3 regions of the Saccharothrix sp. NPDC042600 genome follow, and region 1 is predicted to be linked to each of the others. Evidence: riboswitches for the same ligand, from Rfam matches in the RefSeq annotation. Region 1 holds a riboswitch; each other region holds the start of a gene.
What was found. A riboswitch is a leader RNA that binds a small molecule or an ion and turns the genes downstream of it on or off. The one in region 1 is predicted to bind cobalamin.
Positions count from the first base shown of each region.

Region 1 (6,943 bases):
GTTGAGCACCACCCCGCCCAGCCGCACGGTCGGGTCGTACCCCCGGAACCCGTGCAGCAGGGCGGCCAGGCTGCGGCTCTGGCCGCGCGCGTCCACCACGAACAGCACCGGCGCGGACAGCAGCTTGGCCACGTGGGCGGTGGAGCCGACGCCCTCGGTGTCCACCCGCCCGTCGAACAGGCCCATCACGCCCTCGACCACGGCGATGTCGCAGCCGCGCGACCCGTGGGCGAACAGCGACGCCACGCGGTGCTCGCCGACCATCACCGGGTCGAGGTTGCGGCCCGGTCGGCCGGTGGCCAGGCCGTGGTAGCCGGGGTCGATGTAGTCCGGCCCGACCTTGAAGGGGGCCACCCGGTCCCCCGCGCGGCGCAGCGCCGCCATCAGGCCGGTGGCCACGGTGGTCTTGCCGCTGCCCGACCCGGGCGCGGCGACCACCAGGCGGTTCACCACTCGATCCCCTTCTGGCCCTTCTGCCCCGCGTCCATCGGGTGCTTGACCTTGGTCATCTCCACCACCAGGTCGGCGGCGTCGACCAGGGCCTGCGGCGCGTACCGGCCGGTGATGACCACGTGCTGGTGGCCGGGCCGCTCGCGCAGCGCCGTGACCACCTCGTCCACGTCGATCCAGCCCCAGTGCAGCGGGTAGGTGAACTCGTCGAGCACGTAGAGGCCGTGCTGCTCGGTCGAGAGCCTCCGGGCGATCTCCCGCCAGCCCTCGCGCGCGGCGGCGGCGTGGTCCTCCTCGGTGCCCTGCTTGCGCGACCAGGACCAGCCCTCGCCCATCTTGTGCCACTCGACGGGCCCGCCCTCGCCGGTCTGCTCGTGCAACCGGCCCAGGGCGCGGAAGGCGTTCTCCTCGCCGACCTTCCACTTGGCCGACTTCACGAACTGGAAGACGCCGATCGACCAGCCCTGGTTCCACCCGCGCAGCGCGAGGCCGAAGGCGGCGGTGGACTTGCCCTTCATCTCCCCCGTGTGGAGGACGACCAGCGGTCGGTTGCGCCGCTGCCTGGTGGTGAGCCCGTCGGTGGGCACGACGGACGGCTGTCCCTGGGGCACTGCGGGCTCCTTTACGCGGCGCGTGCGGCGCGCACGACGCCGGCGACCTGGTCGGCGGACAGTTCTTCGAGGCGCAGGCACACCGCGTCCAGCGCCTGGGCGACGCGGGCGGCCAAGCCCAGCCGGACGTGGCCGGACTCGCAGTCCACGACCACGGCCGCCACCTCGTCGGCGGCCAGCAGGCCGGCGGCGCGCAGGGCGTCGCGCATCGGGTCGCCGCCGGTGCCCGTGGCGGTGGCGCGGCCGTCGGTGAGCAGGACCAGCAGCGGGCGGCGGCGCGGGTCGCGGACCCGTTCGGTCTGGAGCACCTTGCGCGCCCTCAGGAGCCCGTCCGCGAGGGGCGTCCGGCCGCCCGTGCGGAGCTGCCGCAGGCGGGCGGCGGCGGCGTCCACGGAGTTCGTCGGCGGGAGCGCGGTCTCGGCGCCGTTCCCGCGGAAGGTGATCACACCGACCTTGTCCCGCCGCTGGTAGGCGTCGCGCAGCAGCGAGATCACCGCGCCGCTGACCGCCGACATCCGCTGCCGGGCGGCCATCGAGCCGGACGCGTCGACCACGAACAGCACCAGGTTGCCCTCCTTGCCCTCGCGGACCGCCCGCCGCAGGTCGGCGCCGCGCAGCACCAGCCCGGGACCGCTGCGCCCGCGCGCGGCCTGGTGCGGCGCCGCCGCGCCCAGCGTGCCGACCAGGTGCAGCCCGCTGCCGTCCACAGTGGACGAACGGACGACCCGCCCGGTGCGAGCCCGTGCCCGCGACCTCTTGCCCGGCGCGCCTTCACCCACGCCCGGGACCTGGAGCAACCGCGTGCGGAACGACGGCGCCGGCGCGTGCGTGCGCTCGGCACCGGCACCGCGGCCGTCGGCGGCGGGCTGCTCGGGCGACGGGCCGCTCGCGTCGTCGGCCAGGTCGGGCGTGTCGCCGGGCAGACCACCGCCGTCCGGACCGTCGGGGTCGGGATCGGGGTCGGGTTCCGGTTCGGCGGCGTGCTCGGCACCCTGCTTCATCGCGTCTTCGAGCTGCTCTTCTTCGAGGCCGGGCTCGTCGAACGGGTCGCGGCGCTTGCGGTGCGGCAGCGCGAGCCGGACGGCGGCCTCGACGTCGGCCTCGGCGACCTCGTCCGCACCCCGCCAGGCGGCGTGGGCGACGGCGGTGCGCGCGACGACCAGGTCGGCCCGCATGCCGTCCACCTCGAAGGCCGCGCACACGGCGGCGATCCGGCGCAGCTCGGCGTCGGGCAGCACGACGGTGGACAGGCGGTCGCGGGCGGTGACGATCCGGGCGGCCAGCTCGGCGTCCTGCTCGGCCCACCGCGCGGCGAACCCGACCGGGTCGGCCTCGTACGCGAGGCGGCGGCGGATGACCTCGGTGCGGGTCGCGACGTCCCGGGCGGCCTTGACGGTGACGGTGAGGCCGAAGCGGTCCAGCAGCTGCGGGCGGAGTTCGCCCTCCTCGGGGTTCATCGTGCCGACCAGGAGGAAGGAGGCCGCGTGCGAGACGGAGACCCCTTCGCGCTCGACGTGGGCGCGGCCCATCGCGGCGGCGTCGAGCAGCAGGTCCACCAGGTGGTCGTGCAGGAGGTTGACCTCGTCCACGTAGAGAACGCCCCGGTGCGCGGCGGCGAGCAGCCCCGGCTGGTACGCGCGGACGCCCTCGGTCAACGCGCGTTCGAGGTCGAGGGACCCGATCAACCGGTCCTCGGTGGCCCCGACCGGGAGTTCGACCAACCGCGCCGGCCGCCGCTCGACACCACCGACACCACCGACCGCGCCGCCCGCGCCGACCGCGCCGCCCGAGACGCCCGGGACGCCCGAGACGCCCGGGACGCCCGAGACGCCCGGGACGCCCGGGACGCCCGAATTGTCGGTGGCGCGTGAGACGATCGAGACGGGGGCCGGAGGCCGCCCGTGCGGGCCGTCGGGGCACTCGGTCTCCACCGCCGGGTCGCACGCGAAGCGGCAGCCCGGCACCACGTCCAACTCCGGCAGCAGCGCCGCCAGCGCCCGGACCACGGTCGACTTCGCGGTCCCCTTCTCACCCCGCACCAGCACACCGCCGATCCCGGGGTGCACGGCGTTCAACAGCAGGGCCAAGCGGAGGTCGTCATGTCCGACGACGGCGGAAAAGGGGAAACGCGCGCCCATGCGGCGGTGTCCTTCCTCGGGTGTCCACGCCCGTGTCCGGTCGAGTGGTTCCGGGGGCCGAGTTCCTGACTCCCGGCGGAACTCCCCCGGTCACAGTGGCGGGACCGTGCCGGATTCGCACCGGCTTCCTCGCGCACCCCTACAGCGGAGGCATCGTCGCATCCCGGCCGGCGCCGACCAAGTCCCCGGTCAGCACGGCCCGCGCGAGCGCGATCACACCCAGCCGCACCTGCCCCACCGGCAGACCGACCCGGTGGACCAGGTGGTGGAGGTGTTCCCCGCGCAGGTTGGCCAGCAGCGCGTGCGCCAGGAAATCCGCGTCCTCGTACGGCCTGACCTGCGCGATCAACGCCGACAACCGGGCGTGCGTGAGGTCGAGGTTGGCGTCGCACCCGCTGCCCCGCGCCGACACCCGCTCCAACGCCCGGACCACCGGCAGGTTCGCCACCACGTGGTCGAACAGGGTGGCCACGAACGTGATCACCCTCTCGTCCGGCGGCCGGTCGGTGGCCGTCACGAGCACTTCGGACTCGGCCTTCCACGCTTCGGCGCTCTCCGCCACGACGGCCTGGATCAACCCCTCGCGGTCGCCGAACCGGCGGAACACCGTCCCCTTGCCGACGCCCGCCGCGACCGCCACGTCCTCCATGTTCACCTCGTCGAGCCCGCGTTCCCCGATCAGCCGCGACGCGGCGGCGAGGATCGCGGCCCGGTTGCGCGCGGCGTCGCGGCGTTCGGCCACGGGCACCTCCCACGACTTGACAGAACCGGACCGGCAGTCCGTATCGTAGCGAACAGCAAAGCGGACCGCCGGTCCGCTTCATCGAGGGGACGGCAGATGCGAGCGGTGCGGTTCAACGAGTTCGGCCCGGCGGACGTCCTGCGGGTCGTGGAGGTGCCCGACCCGGTGCCCGGCCCCGGCGAGGAACTCGTCCGCGTCACGGCGATCGGCGTGAACTACGGCGAGACGGTGATCCGCTCGGGCAAGGGCCGCAAGCTCTTCCCCTGGTACCCGGCGGCCCTCGACCCCACCGGTCAGCTCGGCAGCGAGGTCGTCGGCGTCACCGCGGACGGCCGCCGGATCATCGGCGTCCCGGCCGGTGACGGCTACGCCGAGCTGGCCGCCGTGCGCGACGGCGTCGAGGTGCCCGACCACGTCTCCGACCACGAGGCCCTCGCCCTGCTGCTCCAGGGCTCGACGGCGGTCCAGGCCGTCGAACGGGCCCGCGTCGCGCCGGGCGACCGGGTGCTGGTCGAGGCGGCCGGCGGCGGCGTCGGCGGTCTCCTGGTGCAGCTCGCCGCCCGCGCCGGGGCCACCGTGGTCGCCGCCGCGAGCAGCGCGGAGAAGCTGGCGCACGCCCGCGAGCTGGGCGCGCACGAGACCGTCGACTACAGCGCCGCGGGTTGGGCCGAGCGGGTCGGCGAGGTGGACGTGGTGTTCTCCTCCGTCGGCGGCCCGACCGCCCGGCAGTCGTTCGACCTGCTCCGCCCCGGCGCCGGCCGGCTGGTGGTGTTCGGCTTCGCCAGTGGCGAGCCGCTGGACGTGACCGCGTCGGACGTCTTCGCCAAGGGCGTCGCGCTGATCGGCCTGGGCAACCCGCTCACGCCGGACAACGTGCGCAAGGTGTTCGGGCTGGGCTTGCGGACGACCCTGGGCGAGGCGCTACCGCTGGCCGAGGCCGCCCGCGCCCACGAGGCCCTGGAGTCCCGCGCCACCACCGGCAAGCTGATCCTCGTCCCCTAGCTCGACGCGCACGCTCAGCGGCGCCCGGAACGACAGCAGCCCGAGCATCGGCGGCGGCTCCGCCGAGGCCAGGCGCAGGCGGGGGAACCGCGCGAAGGTCTCCCGCAGCACCACCTCCGCCTCCAGCCGGGCCAGGCCCGCGCCCAGGCAGAAGTGCCGGCCGAACCCGAACGCGAGGTGCTTGCGCGCGTTCGGCCGGGCCGGGCACAGCCGCTCCGGCTCGTCGAACACCTCCGGGTCGGACCCGGTGCCCGCGAGCATCAGCAGCAGCTGCGCGCCCTTCGGCACGGCCACGCCGGAGAGCGTCACGTCCCGCGCCGCCACCCGCCGCCACGTGTTGACCGGCGGGTCGCGGCGCAGCACCTCCTCGACGCACCGCTCAGCCATGCCGGGCTCGCCCAGCCGGTCCCAGAGGTCGCCGTGCCGCAGCACCGCGTCGAACACCGCGCACAGCAGCTGGGTCGTGGTCTCCTGGCCCGCGATCAGCAGGAAGTAGCAGAGCCCGGCGGCGTCGCGCACCGGCACCCCCGCGCGGCGCAGCGCGGCGAACAGGTCGTCGCCGGCGGGGTCGGCGGCCTTGATCCGCGCGGTGAGCCACTGGTGGAACTCGGCGGCGGGGCCGGCCAGCTCGTGCTGGCGCTCGACGGTCACGTCACCCCAGAACAGCTCCAGCGACGCCGTGCTCCACGCCTTGAGCTTGTCGACATCCACGTCCCGGATGCCCATGACCTCCAGCAGCACGATCGCCGGCAGGTCCCGCGCCAACGCGGGGTGCAGATCAACGGTTCCGCTCAATCCGCGAGGTCGCGTCGGTAGGCCGCGCCTGGTTTCGTGGCGATCACGCTTTTCGATCGACGCGAAACCAGGCGCGGCCTGCCGACTTTCCGGCGACCGAGCCGCCGTCTGCGGAGCAGCGGCAATCAAGCACCGCAAACGTTCGCGCGCCAGTTCGGCGATCCGGGGACGCATGGCGGCGACCCGCGAAGGTGTGAGGAAAGCGGCGACCAGCCTCCGCAGGCCCGTGTGCGTGTCGGTGCCGTTGTTGGCCAGGGTCGGCGGCAGGGAGAAGCCCGATCGGGCGAGGGTCCGCAGCACCGGCGACGGGATCGGCGTCACGGCCGTCAGCGCGTTGTCCGGGTGGAAGGTCCCCGGGTCCGCCAGCACCGCCTTGACGTCGGCGTACCGGCTGACCAGCCACAACCCGGTCCGCTCGTCGCGGTGGACCGGCGCGTCCACGCGCAGCGACCGCAGGTCGTCCCGCCCGAGCTGGAAGAGGTCCACGCGGGGACGGTAACCGTCGGATGCGACACTGCCGGCGTGAGTGTGAGCACAGGGGTGTCCGCGCCGGAGTCGGTGTTCGACTGGATCGACACGCGTGCCGAGGCGCGCGCGAAGGCGGGCCTGGCCCGTCGGGTGCGCCCGCGCCCGGCCGACTCGACCGACCTCGACCTCGCGTCCAACGACTACCTGGGCCTGGCCCGGGACAAGCGGGTCGCGGGCGCCGCCGCGGCGGCCTCGCTGCGCTGGGGCGCGGGCTCCACCGGCTCCCGCCTGGTCACCGGCTCCACCGAGCTGCACACCGAGCTGGAGTACGAGCTGGCCAACTTCTGCGGCACCCAGTCCGCGCTGGTGTTCTCCTCCGGCTACGCGGCCAACCTGGGCGTGCTCACCGCCCTGTCCGGCCCCGGCACGGCCATCGTCGCCGACCAGCACATCCACGCCTCGCTGATCGACGGGACCCGGCTGTCCAAGGCGGACGTCGTCGTCGCGGGCCACTGCGACGTGCCGAAGGTCGCGCACGCCCTGGCCACCCGCGGCAAGCGGCGCGCGCTGGTGGTGACCGACTCGGTCTTCTCCGTCGACGGCGACCTGGCCCCGCTGGCCGAGCTGGCCGCGACCTGCCGGGAGCACGGGTCGGCACTGGTCGTGGACGACGCGCACGGCCTGGGGGTGGTCGGCGACGGCGGGCGGGGCGCGGTGCACGCGGCCGGCCTGGCGAA
Region 1 covers NZ_JBEZBW010000016.1:95,146-102,088, reverse strand. The annotation lists gene AB0A74_RS14125 (cobyrinate a,c-diamide synthase) at 1-450, opposite strand, end outside; gene cobO (cob(I)yrinic acid a,c-diamide adenosyltransferase) at 447-1,061, opposite strand; gene AB0A74_RS14115 (magnesium chelatase subunit D family protein) at 1,073-3,199, opposite strand; cobalamin riboswitch at 3,238-3,369, opposite strand; gene AB0A74_RS14110 (TetR/AcrR family transcriptional regulator) at 3,339-3,941, opposite strand; gene AB0A74_RS14105 (zinc-binding dehydrogenase) at 4,038-4,943, shown strand; gene AB0A74_RS14100 (cytochrome P450) at 4,863-6,224, opposite strand; gene AB0A74_RS14095 (8-amino-7-oxononanoate synthase) at 6,261-6,943, shown strand, end outside.

Region 2 (6,943 bases), on a different contig from region 1:
TACAGCAGTTGGGAGATCTCCTCGGCCAGCCGCTCGTCGGACTCGTGCTCCGCGGCGATCCAGACCTCGCCCGCCTCCTCCAGCACCTTCTTGCCCTGCGCATGGACGCCCGCCTCCAGGGCCGCTGCGGTGGCGGAGCCCTCGGGGCGGGTGCGGGCGCGTTCGCTCAGCTCGGCGAACAGCTCGTCGAAGGTCTTCACGGGGGCCCATCCTCCCATCCCCCGAACGGTGGCACACAATCACCCCAAAGTTGCGTGCTCCGAAAACATGCGTGGACCGCAAGTTCTGGTACCTTGATCGCATGGACGAGGAACTGGGCTTGAGAGAACGCAAGAAGCTGGCGACCCGCCAGGCGTTGAGCAGGGCGGCACTGCGGCTGGCGGTCGAGCGCGGCCTGGAGAACGTCCTGGTGGAGGACATCGCCGCGGCGGCCGGGGTGTCCCCGCGCACCTTCAACAACTACTTCTCCAGCAAGGCGGAGGCGATCACGTCCCCGCAGGTGGACAGAGCGCGGCGGCTGGCGGTCGAGGTGCGCCGACGCCCCCGGGGCGAATCCCTCTGGGAGGCGATCCTCGAAGCGGCGCTGGAGCAGTACGACGTCGCGGAGGAGCCGGAGTGGACGACCGGCGTCCGGCTCCTGCTCAGCGAGCCGGCCCTGATCGGCGAGTTCCACCGCGCCAGTTCCGCGGTCGAGCGCGAGCTGGCCGAGGCGGTCGCCGAGCGCACCGGCACCGACGTGGAGCAGCTCTACCCGCGCCTGGTGGCGGCCTCGGTGGGCGCGGCCATCCAGGTGGCGACCGACCGCTGGGTCCACACCACCCCGCCCGCGCCGCTGACACCCCTGGTCCGCGAGGCCATCAGCCAGGTCGCCGCGGGCCTCCCCGAACCCGCCACCACCGCACGCCCCGGAGAGGAAGCCCGACCATGACCACCACTCACGCACCCCACACCCACGCTGCCGACCCCCGCGCCACCGGTCCCGTGGCCGTCGCCTTCGGCCGCCCGACCCGCGTCAGAACCCGAACCGCGGGCTGGCGAACGGCCAGTCCCGGGCGATCCACTCCGGCACGAAGGCGTCGAGGGCGCGTTCGAGGTCGGTGCCCGCGTACTCGTCCACCACCCACCAGGTGATCAGGGCGTCCTCGGCCGGGTCGATGTAGACACACCCGAGCAGCGCCGTCTCGTCCGCGTCGAACAGGGCGTAGTTGAACGACTCGTGGGCTTCGGCCTCGCGCTCGTGCCGGGCGAGGTCGAGGCGGTTCGCCTCGGGGGTCATGGTGGCCGGCGGCCAGCCCCACTGCTCGCCGAAGAGGGACCAGAGACGTTCTCGCGAGCCCATGACCGCCGGGTAGTCCCGGTCCGCGTCGGACTCCCGGATCGGGCGCAGGTGGTGGCCCGTGCCCAGCTCGACGCGGGTGGGGTGGACGAAGTCGGACGGCAGCCAGGACATGGGCGGGATTGTCGATCAGCGGGAGGTCGTGCGCCAAACCGGTTCGCCGGCAGGAGGAACGGCGGCCGGAAAACCAGTGGCTGGGAAGGGAGGTGAGGCTCGACACTGCGCGGATGACGTTGTCCGACGGGCTGGTGCTGCGCACCGCCGAACCGCGGGACCTCGACCAGATCGGCGCCTTGCTGGCCGAACGCGGCGAACCCGAGGACGCCGTCGACCACCGGCTGGTGGTCGAGGACCCGGACGCCGGGTGGGAGGCGTGCGCGGTCGTCGTGGACGGTGACCGGGTGGTCTCCACCGCGACCCTGCTGGACGAGACGCTGTTCCTCGACGGCGTCGAGATCCCGGCGGGGCAGGTGGAACTGGTCGCCACCGACCGCGACTACGAGGGGCGCGGCCTGGTGCGGGCGCTCATGGGCTGGGCGCACGAGCGGTCCGCCGCGCGTGGGCAGCTCGTGCAGGTGATGCTGGGCATCCCGTACTTCTACCGGCTGTTCGGGTACACGTACGCGATCCCCATCGCGCCGGTCCGGCCCGTGGTGGGCACGGCGTCCGCCGACGGCTACACCGTGCGCGAGGCGACGTTCGACGACATCCCGACCCTGCACCGGCTCCAGGAGGCCGAGCAGGCGCGGGCGGACCTGTCGATGCCGCACTCGCCCGGCCTGTGGCGGTGGCTGATCGCGCGGGACGGCAGCACGCAGTGGCTGGTGGAACGGGACGGCGTGCCGGTCGGCACCGGCCGCTCGACGCCGCCGGACGAGGGCGTGCGCCTGGCCGAGGTCGCGGCGACCGAGGCGGGCGCGGTGCACGCGCTGTTGGCGCACACCGGTGCGACGACGGCGAACGAGCGTCCGGGCACGGTCGCGGGCGAGGCGCTGGAACCGTTCCTGGGCCCCGCGCCGGAGGAGGCGAACTCGTACTACGTGCGCGTTCCCGACCCGGTGGCGTTGCTGGACCACCTGCGTCCGGTGTTCGGGCGGCGGCTGGCCAAGTCGTCGTTCGCCGACGCGGAGGGCGAGGCGGTGGTGTCGTTCTACCGCTCCCACGTGCGCCTGCCGTACCGGGCGGGCGAGGTGGGCGCGGTGGTCGCGGGCGGCACCATGCAGGCGCCGGGTGCGGCGGGCGGGTGCGGCGTCGCGCCGGACATGCTGGCGTCGCTGCTGTTCGGCCCGCACGGGTTGCGCGGCCTGACCGCACGCCAGCCGGACGTCTACCCGGGCCCGAACGCGGACCTGATGCAGACCCTGTTCCCGCCGGTCCGCTCCGACCTCATGACGTTCTACATGCCCTGACCGGCACGCGGTCCCCTGACCGGGGCCGGTCAGGTGCCGTAGCCGGCGAACTCGACGCCCAACGCCACGCCCGCCAACGCGAGCAGCACGCCCGCGCAGGTCAGGGCGCGCCGGTAACCGGTGTCGCCCAACCGGCGACGGCCGCGCGCGACCAGGACCGCGATGACCGCCTTGCCGCCGATCAGCATCAGGTAGAAGCCGACCAGCAGGGCCACCGCCGCGCCCGCCGACGCCCGCCACGTGGTGATCGTCAGCGGTCCGAGGGCGGTGGCCCAGGCGACCCACGGGTGCGGGCTGAGGAGGTTCACCAGCACGGCCCGGCGCAGGGCGTCACCGCCGGCCTCGCCGGAAGCGTCGAGGGTGGCGGTCCGGGCCTCGCGCACCGTCCGCACCCCGCTCCACACCACGAACACCGCGCCCACGACCCCGAGCACGCCCAACGCCCGCGCCGGGAGGCGGTCCAGCACGAGGACGGTCACGCCGACCACCACCGCGTCCGAGAGCAGGGGCGCGCAGGCCGCCAACGCGCCCGCCCGCCATCCCGACCGCAGCGCCGACGTCACGACCAGCACCAACAACGGACCGGGGCTGATGCTCGCCGCCAAGCCGAAGGTGAGTCCGAGCCCCAGTGCGTCCACGGGCGGCAGACTAGGACACGTGTCCGACTACGCCGCCGTGCTCTCCACCCTGCGCCAGGTCCGCGGTCTCAGCCCGTTCTTCGCCCTGGACCTGGGCCGTCCCGGTGACGACTGGCTCCCCGGCGCGGACCTGCTCGACGGCCCCGCGCTCCCCCGCACCCTCGACGCCATCGCCGAGCGCTACCGGACGGGCGAGCGGCGGGTAGCGGCCTCGCTGTTCTTCCTGAGCTACACCGCGCGCCTGCTCTGCCCGACCGCCGCCGCCCACGCCGTCGAGGGAGTCGCGCCCGACATCCGCCCCGGCAACCTGTGGTGGCACTACGGCCCGGACGGGCTGCGGGTGCGGATCGATCGAGCCGACCCGGGCTTGGGCATCGCGGAGTCGCTGGAACCGGTGGTCGAGGCGGTGCGGGCGATCGTGCCGGTGGCACGCGGACTGCTGTGGGGCAACGCGGCCTCCTCGATCGCCGGCGCGCTGAAGACGGTCGCCCGCAGCGGCACAGCACCGGCGGAACACTGCGTGGCGGTAGGCGAACACCTGCTCTCCGAACCACCGCTCAAGGGCACGGGCGACTTCATCCCGTTCCCGGGCGAGGTGGCCTTCCGCCGCCGAAGCTGCTGCCTGTACTACCGCCTGGACGGCGGCGGCACCTGCGGCGACTGCCCCCTCCCCACCCGCTGAGCGCGACGCACGCGGCCCACCCGGCGCGCGGCGGGCTGTGGTGTGGGCGGCCCACTCGGCGAACGCGGCCCACCCGGCGAACGCGGCCCACCCGGCGCGCGCGGCTCACCGGGCGCAAGCGGCCCACCCGCGAACTGCCAACTCACCCGGCCGACCAGCGCCGCCCGACCAGCGCCCCTTCCGCCCGCCCCAAGCCGCGAGCGGTCCGTTGTCGTCTTCCCGAGCGCCGGGTCTAGCCGCTGTGGCGCACCGCGCGTTGCGGACGTGAGGTGAATGACAACTCGTCTGGTCGGTTGTGCCGGGGCGGAGTGGACCTTTACGGTTCCAGCGCCGCAGTGGACGGGAAGCCGGTGGGAATCCGGCGCGGTCCTCGCCACTGTGACCGGGGAGCCAACCCGCCGAGAACGTCACTGGTCGCACGGTGCGGCTGGGAAGACGCGGGGACGGTGTCGATCCGGGAGTCAGGAGACCGGCTGCGGCACGAGTTGTTGTTGACCTTCCACGAGGTATGGAGGAGGCCGTCATGACGAGCCCCGCGCACCACCTTCCCCTTCCCATCCCCCGGTGGGCCTACGCCGTCGCGCTGGTCGCGCTGATGGTGACCTGGCTCGTCCTCCAGGAGAACGGCATCGCGCTCGGCCACGCCGCCGAGTCGCTGCACGAGTTCTTCCACGACGGGCGCCACGCGCTCGGCGTCCCGTGCCACTAGGCGCCCGACCGATGACCACGTACAAGGGCGTGCTGCTGCGCGGGATCGGCGCGGGCGGCATCGCCGGACTCCTGGCGGGACTCGTCGGGCTCGTCGTCGTGGAGGTGCCCATCCGGGCGGCGTTGGCCGTCGAGGAGGCGCGTGCCGCCGCGGAACCCGCGGCGGAAGCGGGACACGACCACGGTGAGCTGTTCGGCCGTGGCACCCAGATGGTCGGCGGCGTGCTGGCCGCGGTGATCGTCGGCTTGGCGGTCGGCGCGCTGTTCGCCACCGCCTACGCGGGCGCGCGCCGCTGGTTCGTCCACCGCCCGCCGTTCACCCGGAGCGTCACCCTGGCCGCGGCGGCGTTCGGCGCGGCGGCCCTGTTGCCCGCGGTGAAGTACCCGGCCAACCCGCCGGCGGTGGGCAACCCGGACACGGTGGACTACCGGACGGTGCTCTACCTGGGCGTCATCGCGGCCGGCCTGGCGGTGGTCTACGGGGCGAGCTTCCTGGCGTCCCGCCTGACCCACCTGGCCACCCCGGTCCGCTCGACGGTGGTCGCCCTGGCGGCGATCGCCGGCGTCGTGGTGGTGCTGCTGGCCTTCCCCGCGCCGCCGGACGCGATCCCGGCGGACATGCCCAGCGACGTCCTGTGGGACTTCCGCCTCGCGTCACTGGCGGAGACGGCCACGCTGTGGCTGGGCCTGGGCGTGGTGTTCGGCCTGCTGATCGACCCGTCGGTCCGCGGGGCCACGGCCAAGTCCCCGGCCCTGGCGGCCTGAGCGCGACGGTTCCGGGCGGGCGCGGGATGCCGCGCCCGCCCGGAGTCGGAACGGTCAGACCCGGCCCGGCAACGAGGCCAGCACATCCAGGTCCACGCCCACCAGGGAGTCACGGAAGACCCGCCGCTCCCCCGCCGGCACGGGCACGTCGCACGGCACGACCAGGACCGTGCAGCCCGCCGCCACGGCGGAAGCGACACCGGTCGGCGAGTCCTCGATCGCCACGCAACGCCCAGCGTCTACACCGAGCATGCGTGCTGCCTTCAGGTACGGGTCGGGCAAGGGCTTGTTGCGGCCCTCCACCTCGTCGCCGCACACGGTCACGTCGAACAGCTCGCGGCCGATCGTGTCCAGCGCGACCTCGGTCAAGCCGCGTTCCGTGGACGTCACCAGCGCCATCGGCACGCCGGAAGCACGCACCGCGCGCAAAGCGTCCTGGGCGCCCGGCCGCCACGGCAGACCGGCCCGGAACAGCTCCTCGGTGCGCCGCAGGATCCACGCCGCGCCGTCGGCCGTCTCCTCCGGCGTCGGCACCACGCCGACCTCGGCGAACAGCAACGCCATGGTCGTCGGCACGTTGGACCCGACCATCGCCTGCCGGGTGGCCAACGACAACGACCCGCCCAGCTTCTCGGCGAACTCGTAGAGCGGGACGTCCCACAGCTTCTCCGAGTCCAGCAGGGTGCCGTCCATGTCCCACAGCACGGCCTCGACGGTCATGCCGCCCCTCTCCACAGGTACGCCTTCACGCGTTGAAGTACTTCGCCTCGGGGTGGTGCGCCACGAACGCGTCGGTCGACTGCTCCGGGTGCAGTTGCAGCTCCTCGGACAGCTCGACCCCGATCCGCCCCGGTTCCAGCAGGTCCACGACCTTGACCCGGTCCTCCATGTTCGGGCACGCGCCGTAGCCCAGCGAGTAGCGGGCGCCGCGGTAGCCGAGCTTGAAGAACTCCTCCACGTCCGCCGGGTCCTCCGCCGCGACCGACCCGCCGTCGGGCCAGCGCAGCTCCTCGCGGATGCGGCGGTGCCAGTACTCGGCCAGCGCCTCGGTCAGCTGGACGCCCAGGCCGTGCACCTCCAGGTACTCGCGGTAGGAGTCCTTGGCGAACAACTCGCCCGCGTAGTCGGCGATCGGCTGACCCATCGTGACCAGGTGGAACGCGATCACGTCCACCTCGCCCGCCGACCGGGGCCGCCAGAAGTCGGCCAGGCACAGCCGCCGGTCGCGCTTCTGGCGCGGGAACGTGAACCGGGTGCGTTCCGGGGCGTCGAGCGACGGCTCGGTCAGCACCACCACGTCGTCGCCCTCCGACACGCACGGGAAGTAGCCGTAGACGACGGCCGCGTGCGCCAGCACGCCCTCGGTGGCCAGCCGGTCCAGCCAGTAGCGCAGGCGCGGCCGGCC
Region 2 covers NZ_JBEZBW010000024.1:34,950-41,892, reverse strand. The annotation lists gene AB0A74_RS17545 (phosphoribosyl-ATP diphosphatase) at 1-200, opposite strand, end outside; gene AB0A74_RS17540 (TetR family transcriptional regulator) at 302-928, shown strand; gene AB0A74_RS17535 (N-acetyltransferase) at 1,013-1,450, opposite strand; gene AB0A74_RS17530 (GNAT family N-acetyltransferase) at 1,564-2,745, shown strand; gene AB0A74_RS17525 (LysE family transporter) at 2,775-3,383, opposite strand; gene AB0A74_RS17520 ((2Fe-2S)-binding protein) at 3,403-4,065, shown strand; cobalamin riboswitch at 4,374-4,558, shown strand; gene AB0A74_RS17515 (CbtB-domain containing protein) at 4,589-4,774, shown strand; gene AB0A74_RS17510 (CbtA family protein) at 4,786-5,538, shown strand; gene AB0A74_RS17505 (HAD family phosphatase) at 5,593-6,258, opposite strand; gene metH (methionine synthase) at 6,284-6,943, opposite strand, start outside.
Region 2: linked by a shared signal. The riboswitch ahead of AB0A74_RS17515 (CbtB-domain containing protein) and the one ahead of AB0A74_RS14115 (magnesium chelatase subunit D family protein) in region 1 are both predicted to bind cobalamin.

Region 3 (6,943 bases), on a different contig from region 1:
GGTCCCAGTCGGCGTCCTCCATCGCCTGCACCAGCGCGCGGGCCTCGGCCTCGACGGCGTCCACCGAGGTGCGGGTGGAGTCCTTGAGACCCAGGGCCTCGCGCAGGCCGGGGAGGGCGGCGACCTGACCGGCCCACATCTGCTTGGCCTGCAGGATCGCGAGCACCAGGTTGACCCGGGTCTCGCCGGTCGGCGGCTCGCCCAGCACGTGCAGGCCGTCGCGGATCTGGACGTCCTTGACCTCGCACAGCCAGCCGTCCACGTGGAGGATCAGCTCGTCGAACTCGGCGTCGTGCGGCCGGTCCTCGATGCCCAGGTCGTGGTCGAGCTTCGCGGCCTGGATCAGCGTCCAGATCTGGGCGCGGATGGCGGGCAGCTTCGCCGGGTCCATCGCGGCGATGTTGCCGTGCTCGTCCAGCAGCTGCTCCAGCCGGGCGATGTCGCCGTAGCTGTCGGCGCGGGCCATCGGCGGGACCAGGTGGTCGACCAGGGTGGCGTGCACGCGGCGCTTGGCCTGGGTGCCCTCGCCCGGGTCGTTGACCAGGAACGGGTAGACCAGCGGCAGGTCGCCCAGCGCGGCGTCCGGGCCGCAGCCGGCGGACAGGCCGACCGCCTTGCCGGGCAGCCACTCCAGGTTGCCGTGCTTGCCGACGTGCACGACGGCGTCCGCGCCGAACTCCGACTCCAGCCACCGGTACGCGCCCAGGTAGTGGTGGCTCGGCGGCAGGTCCGGGTCGTGGTAGATGGCGATCGGGTTCTCGCCGAAGCCGCGCGGCGGCTGGACCATGACCACGACGTTGCCCGACCGCAGGGCGGCCAGCACGATCTCGCCGTCCTGGTCCCGGGACCGGTCCACGAACAGCTCGCCGGGCGCCGCGCCCCAGTGCTGTTCGATCTCCTGCCGGGTGTCCTCCGGGAGGGTGGCGAACCACTCGCGGTAGGCGGAGGCCTTGATGCGCACCGGGTTGCCCTGGAGCTGCTCCTCGGTGAGCCAGTCCGCGTCCTGACCGCCGGCGGCGATGAGGGCGTGGATCAGGGCGTCGCCGTCGAGGTCGTCGACGCCGGGCAGGTCGTCGCCGATGTCGTAGCCGTTGTCGCGCAACGCCTTGAGCAGCCGCACGACGCTGGCCGGGGTGTCCAGGCCGACCGCGTTGCCGATGCGGGAGTGCTTGGTCGGGTAGGCCGCCAGCATGACGACGATCTTCTTGTCGGCGTTGGGGATGTGCCGCAGCCTGCCGTGCCGCACGGCGATGCCCGCCACGCGCAGCGCGCGCTCGGGGTCGGCCACGTAGACGGTCAGGCCGTCCTCGTCGATCTCCTTGAAGGAGAAGGGGACGGTGATGATCCGGCCGTCGAACTCGGGGATGGCGACCTGCGTGGCGGTGTCCAAAGGGGACAGCCCGTCGTCGTTCTCGTCCCACGCGGCGCGACTGGAGGTCAGGCACAGGCCTTGCAGGATCGGGATGTCCAGCGCCGCCAGCGCGCCCACGTCCCACGCGTCGTCGTCGCCACCGGCGGAGGCGGTGGCGGGCTTGGTGCCGCCGGCCGCGAGCACGGTCACCACCAGCGCGTCGGCCTTGCCGAGTTCGGCGAGCAGCTCGGGCTCGGCGGTGCGCAGGGACGCGCAGTAGATCGGCAGCGCCCGGCCGCCCTTGGCCTCGATCGCGTCGCACAGGACGTGCACGAACGCGGTGTTCCCGGCCACGTGGTGCGCCCGGTAGTACAACACCGCCACCACCGGACGCCGATCCCCGCTGTCGGACTCCGCCGAATTGTCGGACCCCGACGGAACCGCCGAATTGTCAGACCCCGGTGGGACAATCGAAGCGGGGGCCGCAGGCCGCTCCAGCACGCCCCAGGAGGGCGCGGCGACGGGCGGGGTGAAGCCGTAGCCGGTCAGCAGGACCGTGTCACTCAGGAACTTGAACAGCTCGGCCAGGTTCGCCGGACCGCCGTGCGCCAGGTACGCGTGCGCCTCCGCGCACACCCCACCGGGCACGGTGGACAGCTCCATCAGCGGCGCGTCCGGGTTCTGCTCACCGCCGAGCACCACGACCGGGCGCGGGCCGGCCAGCAGCCAGTCCAGGCCCTCCTCCCACATCCGGCGACCGCCGAGGATGCGCACGACCACCAGGTCCACGCCCTCGACCAGGGCGGGCAGGTCGTCCACGGTGAGCCGGGCGGGGTTGCCCAGCCGGTAGTCCGCGCCGCTCGCGCGAGCGGACAGCAGGTCGGTGTCGGAGGTCGACAGCAGCAGGATCACGTGCGGGCTCCATCCCTCGGGGGTCCTCGCCCCAGGTCGTAGGGGACGGCGGGCGGAGTTCCTGACTCCCGGGCTCGCACCCGGTCACAGTGGCGGGACCGCGCCGGACTCGCACCGGCTTCCTCCTGTTGCTTCGCCGTTCGGGGACAACCCTAACGGGCGTTAGCATCCAGCCCATGCCCCAGGAGCGTGAACGACCCGACGCGTGCCCCGGCGCCGTCGACGTGCACCAGGCGGCCGACGGCGGTCTGGCGCGCGTCCGGGTGCCCGGCGGGACCCTGTCGGCGGCTCAGTTCGACGCCCTGCGCGGGGCCGCGCTGGAGCTGGGCGACGGGTCGCTGGAACTGACCTCGCGGGCGAACGTGCAGATCAGGGGCTTGCGACCGGGTGCCGAACACGTCCTGGGAGCGCTCCTGGCCGACATCGGCCTCCTGCCCTCGCGGACCCACGAGCGGATGCGCAACATCATCGCCGCGCCGCTGGAGGACAACCAGGGGTTGGTCGACGAGATCGACCGCGCGCTGTGCGCGGTGCCGGAGCTGGCCGACCTGCCGGGGCGGTTCCTGGTCACGGTGGGTGCAGGCGTGAGCGGGCTGGGCGGTGACATCGGCCTGGTGGGTGACGCGTTGTTCCTGGCCGGAACCGATTCCGGGCTGCGCGTGACCGATCCAGTGGCGGCCGTGGTGGCGGCTTCCCGGCTGTTCCGGGAGATCCGCGGCAGCGCCTGGCGGCTGTCCGAAGTGGACTCCGGTGTGCGGAAGATCACGGACGCCCTGGGCGAGCCGGTCGCCGAAAGGCTTGTCCCGACTGTGACTCCGGTCGCACCCGGGGTGCACGGCGACGTCGTCGTGGCGGGTGTGCCGCTGGGTCGGTTGGACGCGCGGCTGCCGGCCGGCGTGCCGGTGCGGATCACGCCCTGGCGCAGCCTGGTGGTGCCGGTCGGGACGGACACCACGGGGCTGTTCACCTCGCCGGACTCGCCGTGGCACGGGGTGAGCGCGTGCACCGGGCGGCCGGGGTGCGCGAAGTCGCTGTCGGACGTGCGGGCGGACGTCACGGCGTGGATCGGCACGCCGCACGCGGGCCGGGTGCACTGGTCGGGCTGCGCGCGGCGGTGCGGACGGCCGGCGGGGGACGTGGTGGAGTACGTCGCGACCGGCGACGGGTACGAGGAGATCAGGTGACCAGCTACATCAAGGACGGCGCGGAGATCTACCGCCAGTCGTTCGCGACCATCCGCGCCGAGGCGGACCTGGCCGGGCTGCCGGCGGACGTGGCGCGGGTCGCGGTGCGGATGATCCACGCCTGCGGCATGGTCGACCTGGTCGGGGACATCGCCTACTCCCCCGGTGTGGTGGCTGCCGCGCGGGCGGCGCTGTTGGCGGGCGCGCCGATCCTGTGCGACGCGCAGATGGTGGCGGCGGGCGTGACGCGCAAGCGGTTGCCCACGGACAACGAGGTGCTGTGCACGTTGTCCGACCCGCGGGTGCCGGAGTTGGCCGCGAAGATGGGCAACACGCGCAGCGCGGCGGCGCTGGAGCTGTGGGGTGAGCGCCTGGAGGGCGCGGTGGTGGCCATCGGCAACGCGCCGACGGCGTTGTTCCACCTGCTGGACATGGTGGCCGCGGGCGCGCCGAGGCCCGCCGCCGTGCTGGGCGTGCCGGTCGGGTTCATCGGCGCGGCGGAGTCGAAGGACGCGTTGGCGGCCAACGACCTTGGCCTGGAGTACCTGGTCGTGCGCGGGCGTCGGGGCGGCAGCGCCATGACCGCGGCGGCCGTCAACGCGATCGCGAGCGAGGAAGAATGACGGGCAGGCTGTACGGGGTCGGAGTGGGGCCGGGCGACCCGGAGCTGGTGACCGTCAAGGCGGCGCGGCTGATCGGCGAGGCCGACGTGGTGGTGTTCCACAGCGCGCGGCACGGCCGCAGCGTGGCCCGGAACATCGCCGCCCGCTACCTGCGCGAGGGTCAGATCGAGGAGCAGCTGGTGTACCCGGTCACGACCGAGGACACCGACGACTACCAGGGCGAGATCGACGCGTTCTACGAGGAGTGCGCGGCGCGGTTGGCGGCGCACCTGGACGCGGGGCGGACCGTTGTGGTGCTGGCGGCGGGCGACCCGTTCTTCTACGGCTCGTACATGCACCTGCACAAGCGGTTGGCGCACCGGTACCCGGCGGAGGTCGTGCCCGGGGTGACGTCGGTGTCGGCCGGGGCGGCGGTGATCGGGAAGCCGTTGGTGGAGCGGGACGAGGTGCTGACCGTGCTGCCGGGGACGCTGCCCGCGGACGCGTTGGCGGCGCACCTGGCGACCGGCGACCCGGTGGCGATCATGAAGCTGGGGCGGACGTTCCCGCGGGTGCGGGAGGCGTTGGAGCGGTCGGGGCGGCTGGCCGAGGCCTGGTACGTCGAACGGGCGACGACCGGCAAGCAGCGCACCGCGCCACTGTCCGAAGTGGACGCGGACGGGGTGCCGTACTTCTCGCTGGCCCTCCTGCCGAGCAAAGCCCCCGCACCGGCCGACCATGCCGAGAGCAGCGCCGCTGCGGACGGCTCGGCGGCGGACGGCTCGGCGGCGGACGGCGGCTCCGCGGCGGACGGCTCGGCGGCCGGCGGCTCGGCGGGCGGCGGCTCGGCGGGCGGCGGCTCGGTGCGGGGCGAGGTGGTCGTGGTGGGTTTGGGGCCGGCGGGCCCCGAGTGGCTCACCCCCGAAGCGCGTCAGGCCCTCGCGTCGGCCGATGACCTGGTCGGGTACGTCACCTACCTCAACCGCGTGTCCGCCGGCCCCCGCCAGCGCAAGCACGCCTCGGACAACAAGGTCGAGTCCGAGCGGGCGGCGTTCGCGTTGGACCTGGCCAAGCGGGGCCGGCGGGTGGCCGTGGTGTCCTCCGGTGACCCCGGGGTGTTCGCGATGGCCAGCGCCGTGCTGGAGGTGGCGGCGGAGGAGCAGTTCGCCGACGTGCCGGTCCGGGTGCTGCCCGGCATGACCGCCGCGCACGCCGTCGCCAGCCGCGCCGGGGCCCCGCTGGGCCACGACTACGCCGTGGTCTCCCTGTCCGACCGCCTCAAGCCGTGGGACGTCATCGCGTCCCGCCTGGCCGCGGCGGCAGCCGCCGACCTGGTGCTGGCGATCTACAACCCGGCCTCGCGCAGCCGCACGTGGCAGGTCGAACGCGCCCGCGACCTGCTGCTGGAGCACCGCTCGCCGGACACGCCGGTCGTGGTGGGCCGCGACGTCGGCGGGCCGGAGGAGGAGGTCCGGGTGGTCCGCCTGGCCGACCTCGACCCGGCCACCGTGGACATGCGGTGCCTGCTGCTGGTCGGCTCGTCGCAGACTCGCGTGTCGGCCCGGGGGACCGTGTTCACCCCGCGCCGCTACCCCGGCTGACCCACTCGACGGCTTCGGCGACCGTCCCGACCACCTCGACCCCGTCGGGCAGGGGCGGTCGCCGGACCACGATGACGGGGATGCCCAGCTCCCGGGCCGCGGTGAGCTTCGCGGCGGTCATCGGGCCGCCGCTGTCCTTGGTCACGAGCACCTCGATGCGGTGTTCCCGCATCAGGGCCACCTCGCCGGCCACGGTGTACGGGCCGCGGTCGAGCAGGACGGTCACGCCGGGAACGGGCGGCTCGGGCGGGTCCACCGTCCGAGCGACCCCGCCGCGGAACGCCGCGAGCCCCTGCCGCCCGGTGGTGATGAACGCCCGGCGCTCCCCCACCGCCGCCGCCGCCTCGGCCAGCGAGTCCACCCGGGTCCAGTCGTCCCCGGCGACCGCCTCCCACCCGGGTCGGCGCAACACCAGCAACGGCACCCCGGCCACCCGGCACGCCTCGGCGGCGTTGGCGGTGATCCCCCCGGCGAACGGGTGCGTGGCGTCCACGACCGCCGACACCCCCTCGGCCCGCAGGTACCCGACCAGCCCGGCCACCCCGCCGAACCCCCCGATCCGCACCTCGCCGACCGGCAACCGGGGCGCGCTCACCCGCCCGGCCAGCGACGACACCACCCGAACGCCGCCCACCAGCGCACCGGCGAGGGCGCGGCCCTCGGCGGTGCCACCCAGCACCAACACCGTTCTCATGGCTGTTGCATCCTGACCCCGTGAACCTGCGCTACGGGTGGACGACCGGGGCCTGCGCCACGGCCGCCACCACCGCCGCCTACACGGCGCTGCTCACCGGCGAGTTCCCCGACCCGGTGGAGATCCTGCTGCCCAAGGGCCAGACCCCGGCCTTCGCGCTGGCCCGGGAGGAACTCGCGGCCGACCACGCGTCCGCCGCCGTCGTGAAGGACGCCGGCGACGACCCGGACGTCACCCACGGCGCGCTCATCCGCTCGACGGTCCGCCACGGCGCGCCCGGCACGGGCGTCACGTTCGAGGCCGGGCCGGGCGTCGGCACGGTCACCAAGCCCGGCCTGCCGCTGCCGGTCGGCGAGCCGGCCATCAACCCCGTGCCCCGGCAGATGATGCGCGAGCACGTCGAACGCGTCGCCCGCGCGCACGGCGGCACCGGGGACGTCGTGGTGGAGATCTCCGTCGAGCACGGCGAGGAGCTGGCCAAGAAGACCTGGAACCCGCGCCTGGGCATCCTCGGCGGGCTGTCCATCCTGGGCACCACGGGCATCGTCGTGCCGTACTCGTGCTCGGCGTGGATCGACAGCATCCGGCGCGGCATCGAC
Region 3 covers NZ_JBEZBW010000012.1:92,908-99,850, forward strand. The annotation lists gene cobN (cobaltochelatase subunit CobN) at 1-2,263, opposite strand, end outside; cobalamin riboswitch at 2,297-2,433, opposite strand; gene AB0A74_RS11560 (hypothetical protein) at 2,440-3,447, shown strand; gene AB0A74_RS11565 (precorrin-8X methylmutase) at 3,444-4,070, shown strand; gene AB0A74_RS11570 (precorrin-2 C(20)-methyltransferase) at 4,067-5,650, shown strand; gene AB0A74_RS11575 (cobalt-precorrin-6A reductase) at 5,625-6,344, opposite strand; gene AB0A74_RS11580 (cobalt-precorrin-5B (C(1))-methyltransferase) at 6,371-6,943, shown strand, end outside.
Region 3: linked by a shared signal. The riboswitch ahead of cobN (cobaltochelatase subunit CobN) and the one ahead of AB0A74_RS14115 (magnesium chelatase subunit D family protein) in region 1 are both predicted to bind cobalamin.